DNA from 2 places in the Mesorhizobium sp. C277A genome. Region 2 is predicted to be linked to the other one. Evidence: predicted binding sites of a transcription regulator. Region 2 holds the regulator's gene; the other holds the start of a gene.
The links. The regulator PhoB, encoded in region 2, activates phosphate uptake and scavenging genes when phosphate is short. The targets are predictions, from matches to a motif close to TGTCATNNANCTGTCAT.
Positions count from the first base shown of each region.

Region 1 (3,096 bases), 2.6 Mb from region 2:
CCGAACGGCGTGTAGTTGACCATGATGTCTTCGGCGGCGACGCCCTTGGCCTTCAGATAGGCCTCGAGGATTTTGTTGGTGGTTCGGGGATAGACGTAGTCGGTGCCTTCCAGCACCCAGCGCTTCACCGAGCCACCGTCCTCGCTCATGAGATAATCGACGGCAGGAATCGCCTGCTGGTTCGGGGCGGCGCCGGTGTAGAACACGTTGCGCTCGCTTTCCTCGCCCTCATACTGGACGGGGTAGAACAGGATGTTGTCGAGTTCCGAGAACACCGGCAACACCGATTTGCGCGACACCGAGGTCCAGCAGCCGAACACGGCGGCGACCTTGTCCTTCGAGATCAGCTCGCGCGCCTTTTCGGCAAAGAGCGGCCAGTTGGAGGCCGGATCGACAACGACCGCCTCGAGCTTCTTGCCGAGCAGACCGCCCTTGGCATTCTGCTCTTCGATGAGCATCAGCATGGCGTCTTTCAGCGTCGTCTCCGAAATCGCCATGGTCCCCGATAGCGAATGCAGAATGCCGACCTTGATCGTGTCTTCGGCGGCCTTGGCCGGAGACGACATCGACAGGCCGGCGGCGATCACGCCCGCCGAAAACATTTTTGTTATTGTGGAGAAATTACCCCTCATACCGAAGACTCCCAAGCTGTTTGATTGCACCGCGACAATGCAAAGCAACTGCCGTGCCAAACGCGAAGGCGCCGCTCACAAAGATGGAATAGCCGAGCGTTATCAGCCGGTTGGTATATTAGCCTGGAGAAACAAAAAGGCAGCCGGTAAAAATTGATTGAGGCAAATTTGCGCAGCGCACACCACTTTTGCCTAATTTTCGCCCAATTGAGACAAATGCCTAGTTTTTGATCTCCGGCCGTGGGTTCCGGGCGAACAATGTTGCGGCACCGCGCAAAAATAGGGCAAGCTCGCCCTTCAAAAGAGAGACGTCATGACATCTCGCATCTCACGCATTTCCTGCATCCTGCTGCTGATGGCAACGAGCGGCGCCGCGCGCGCCGATTTCAGCGAGGGCAAACTTCCTGACGGCACCTATCATTGCGAGGTCTATTTGCTCGGCGCCTTCCTCAACCTCGGCGACATCACTATCAAGGGCAATGTCTATACCGGCCCGGTGACGTTCGGAACGGCGCTGCAAGGCTACAACTATCAGATGAACGCCAATGGCGAGATCACCTGGCTCGGGCCGCTGGGCGGCTATACCACCGGTGGCAACTCCGTCTCCATGACACAGGCAACACTGGACGGCGAGACCGCCCCGTCATTCGACATCATTCTGAAGCAGCCCGACGGCGCCTTCACCGCCTCGACCTGCACCAAGGGCTGAGCGATGCGTAGTGCCGCGCCCCGTTGCGGCAAAACCTTCCTCTTATGTCATGTGAATGTTGCCTAAGCAGACTAGGGCAACGGTGCGCCGTAACATCCACCCTGAGAGGCAGACACCATGGCCAATACACCGTCTTCATCCTCCCCCGTCATCCGCGAAATCATTGCCGAGCGCGTCTCGCGCCGGTCTCTTTTGAAAGGCAGCCTCGCCTCCGGCGCGCTGATTGCCGGCGGCAGCTTTGTCGGCTCCTTGTTTGCCGGCGAAACGCATGCCGCCGCAGCGCAGTCGACGCTCGGCTTTCCCGAGCTGAAGCGGGTCTACGACAAGACCCATGCCGCCGCCGAAGGCTATGAGACGACCATCGTCGCGCGCTGGGGCGACCCGCTTGCAGCCGGCCTCGCCGAATTCGACGGCAACAAGGTCGCGGCGGAGGAACAGGAAAAGCGCTTCGGCTACAATTGCGACTACATCGCCTTCATGCCGCTGCCCAAGGGCACGGTGAATTCCGATCATGGCCTGCTCTGCGTCAACAACGAATACATCTCGCCCAATGTGATGTTTCCGGGGATGACCGAGGGCGATGCCGGCAAGACGATGACCAGGGAACAGGTCAATCTCGGCATGGCCGCGATGGGCCATTCGATCCTCGAGGTGCAGGTGAAGGACGGCAAGTGGGAAACCGTGGCGGACAGCCCGCTCAACCGCCGCATCACCGCCAACACCGAAATGACCGTTTCCGGACCGGTTGCCGGCCATGCGCTGATGAAAACTTCGGCCGACCCGACTGGCACGAAAGTGCTCGGCACCAGCTATAATTGCAGCGGCGGTTTCACCCCCTGGGGTACGGTGCTGACCTGCGAGGAAGGCGTGTCCGACATTTTCGGCGGCGACCCGAAAAAGGCGCCGACTGCCGACCTGCTCGACCGTTACGGCTTCGACGGCTCCGACATCTATGGCCGCGGCCGCTTCCATGACCGCTTCAACCTCGACAAGGAACCGAACGAGGCCAACCGCTTCGACTGGGTGGTCGAGATCGACCCTTACGATCCTCAGTCCAGGCCGGTGAAGCGCACGGCACTTGGCCGCATGTCGCATGAGGCCTCGACCGTGGTCCTCAACAAGGACGGCCGCGTTGTCGTCTATATGGGTGACGACGACTATTTCGAATATATGTACCGCTTCGTCTCGGCCAAGGCCTATGACAAGGCCAACCCGGCCTCCGGCGCCGATCTGCTCGACGATGGCGTGCTGTCGGTCGCCCGCTTCGATGCCGATGGCTCGATGACGTGGCTGCCGTTGGTGCACGGCCAGGGCAAGCTTACCGTCGAGAACGGTTTTGCCGACCAGGCCGAGGTGCTGTTGAAGACGCGGTTTGCGGCAGATGCGCTCGGCGCCACGCCGATGGACCGGCCCGAGGACATCGAGACCAATCCGGTGACCGGCCGCGTCTATGCGGTGATGACCAAGAACAAGAAGCGCGACCAGTCAAAGGTCAATCCGGCCAACACGCGGCCGGAAAATCTCTGGGGCCATATTGTCGAACTGATCCCGCCCGGCGGCCGCGGCGCGGATGCCGACCACACGGCGGAAAAGTATGCCTGGGACCTGTTCGTGCTCTGCGGCAACCCGAAAGATGCCAAGGTCGGCGCCACTTTTCATCCGGACACGTCGGACAATGGCTGGTTCGTCTGCCCCGACAACATCACCTTCGACCCGGCGGGGCGGCTGTGGGTGGCGACGGACGGCGCCAATGAT
Region 1 is NZ_JAMYVW010000002.1:1,825,166-1,828,261, reverse strand. It holds gene urtA (urea ABC transporter substrate-binding protein) at 1-632, opposite strand, end outside; gene NKK52_RS09120 (hypothetical protein) at 946-1,341, shown strand; gene NKK52_RS09115 (PhoX family protein) at 1,459-3,096, shown strand, end outside.
Region 1: the regulator PhoB is predicted to act here: its motif matches at 1,387-1,403, upstream of NKK52_RS09115 (PhoX family protein).

Region 2 (3,096 bases):
TGGTGCTGTCGCTGAACTTCCTCTCCGTCACCGTCATCGACTATGCCGGCCAGGTGGTCGCGGAAGAACAGCGCCGGCTCGACACGCTGACCATGCCGCGCGACGAGCTGATCGGCGAATGCGTAGCAATCGTCGGGCGGCGTCTCGCGGACCCGGACCTCGATGTCCAGAGCATCGCCCGCATTGCCATGGGCATCCAGGGCATCACCGATTCGCAGGCGCGGGCCATGCTGTGGTCGCCAATCACGCCACTGACCGACATTGCCTTCGCCGACATGTTGGAAGCGGAATTCGGCATTCCTGCCACCATGGAGAACGACTGCAATATGATGGCGGTGGCCCTGCAATGGCGCCAGCCCGAGCGCTACCGCGACAATTTCATCGCGATCCTCTTGTCGCACGGCATCGGCATGGGGCTGGTGCTGAAAGGCGAACTGTTCACCGGCACCCATTCCTCGGGCGGCGAGTTCGGCCACATGATCCACCGTCCGGGCGGCGCGCTCTGCCGCTGCGGGCGGCGCGGCTGCGTCGAGGCCTATGCCGGAAACTACGCCATCTGGCGCAGCGCCAAAATGATGAGCGAAGATGCCGAGCCGGTCGATATCGGCGACGCTGATATGCGCGCACTCGCCGCGCGCGCCCGCGAAACCGATGGCCCGGAGCGCGAAGCCTATCGCAAGGCCGGTGAGGCGCTCGGCTTCGGCCTCGGCAGCCTGTTTGCGCTGATCGACCCGGCGCCTGTCGCCATGGTTGGCGTCAGCGCCGCCGCCTTCGACCTGATCGAGCCGGCATTGCGCGAAGCGATCGCCCAGACCGCCGGCGGCCAGCATTCGAAATCGATCTCCTTCGACACCGAGCCCAACGAGCTGCCGCTGATCCGCGAAGGCTGTGCCATGCGCGCGCTCGGCTTCGTCGATCAGGAGATTTTCGCGCCGGGCATTCAGGCCAAATCCGGCAAGCATGTCGCCTGAATGGCCGGCAACGGCGCGACGCGCAGCATCCTAGTCTTCCCTGATCGCGTAGCCGGCGCCGCGAATGGTACGGATGACATCCGGCATGCGGCCGTTGTTGACCGCTTTGCGTAAGCGCCCGACATGGACGTCGACGGTTCGCTCGTCGATGTAGATCGTCTCGCCCCAGACATTGTCGAGCAGCTGGCTGCGCGAGAACACGCGGCCGGGATGGCGCATCATGAATTCGAGCAGCCGGAACTCGGTCGGTCCGAGCCTGATCTCGCTCTTCTTGCGGTAGACACGGTGCGACTCGCGGTCGAGCACGATGTCGCCGACCTTGAGCACGCTGGACAGCACTTCCGGCTTGGCCCGGCGCAGCAGCGCCTTCACGCGCGCCATGAACTCCGGCGTCGAGAATGGCTTGACCAGATAGTCGTCGGCACCGGTGGACAGGCCGCGCACGCGATCGCTTTCCTCACCGCGCGCGGTCAGCATGATGATCGGCAGCCGCTCGGTTTCGGGCCGCACTCTAAGCCGCCGGCAGAGCTCGATGCCGGAAACAGCGGGCACCATCCAGTCGAGCACCAGGAGATCGGGCACGTTTTCCTGCAGGCGGATCTCGGCCTCGTCGCCGCGTGTCACCACCTCGACGTGATAGCCTTCGGATTCGAGGTTGTAGCGGAGGAGCACGCCTAGCGGCTCCTCGTCCTCCACGACCATGATGCGTGGCGCGATCATAGGCAGTTCACCCTCATCAGGCCGGCGTGGCCATCGCCGTCTCGTCCTGCTTCGGACGATTGGCGGGCAATTGCTGGCCGGTCAGCACATAATACGCATTTTCGGCGATGTTGGTGACATGATCGCCGATGCGCTCAAGATTCTTGGCGCAGAACAAGAGATGCGTGCAGGCGGTGATGTTGCGAGGGTCTTCCATCATGTAGGTCAAGAGCTCACGAAACACGGACGTGTATTTGACGTCGATGCGCTCGTCGTCATTCCTAAGTTTTGCAAGAGCTGCCGCATCGGTGGCGGCATATTCCTCGACGACGCCTTGCACCTGGATCAGCACCAGCTGCGCCATGGCATCGATGGAGTGCGAGAGGTCGCGCGGCGTGACGCTCAAGCCCACGGTGCCGACGCGTTTGGCGATGTTCTTGGCGAGATCGCCGATGCGCTCGAGGTCGCCGGCCATGCGGATCGAGCCGACCACGGCGCGCAGATCGTTGGCCATCGGCTGGCGCTTGGCGATCAGCGTGATGGCGCGGTCGTCCAGTTCGCGCTGGCGCGCATCCATGATGGCGTCGTCGGAAACGACACGCTGTGCCAGCGCATTGTCCGAATTGAGCAGCGCCCTGGTCGAGCCGCTGACCATCGAGCCTGCCAGATCGCCCATGTCGCGGATCAGCTTGCTGATCTGCCCGAGCTCTTCATCGAAGGAGGCGACGGTATGTTCACCCATGATCTTGGTCCTCGTGCCTGAAAATTCACCCGCCGGACGGCTCAGCCGAAGCGGCCGGTAATGTAGTCCTGGGTGCGCTTGTCGTCGGGGTTGGTGAACATCTTGTCGGTGGCGCCCTCCTCGACGAGATAGCCGAGATGGAACATCGCCGTGCGCTGCGACACGCGCGCCGCCTGCTGCATCGAGTGGGTGACGATGACGATCGTGTAGTTCTGGCGCAGTTCGTCGATCAGCTCCTCGACACGGGCGGTGGCGATCGGATCGAGCGCCGAGCAGGGCTCGTCCATCAGGATCACCTCCGGCGACACGGCGATGGCGCGCGCGATGCACAGGCGCTGCTGCTGGCCGCCGGACAGGCCGGTGCCGGGCTCCTGCAGGCGGTCCTTGACTTCGTTCCAGATCGCCGCCTTCTTCAGGCTCTGCTCGACGATCTGGTCCATGTCGGACTTGCGCTTGGCCAGCCCATGGATGCGCGGGCCGTAGGCGACGTTCTCGTAGATCGACTTCGGGAACGGGTTGGGTTTCTGGAACACCATGCCGACGCGGGCGCGCAGTTCGACGACATCGATGTTCTTGTCGTAGATGTCGTCTTCATCGAGCGTGATCTTGCCGGTCACCCGCGCCAAATCGATGGTGTCGTTCATGCGGTTGAGGCAGCGCAGGAAGGTCGACTTGCCGCAGCCG
Region 2 is NZ_JAMYVW010000002.1:4,460,438-4,463,533, forward strand. It holds gene NKK52_RS21940 (ROK family protein) at 1-971, shown strand, start outside; gene phoB (phosphate regulon transcriptional regulator PhoB) at 1,002-1,691, opposite strand; gene phoU (phosphate signaling complex protein PhoU) at 1,708-2,412, opposite strand; gene pstB (phosphate ABC transporter ATP-binding protein PstB) at 2,454-3,096, opposite strand, start outside.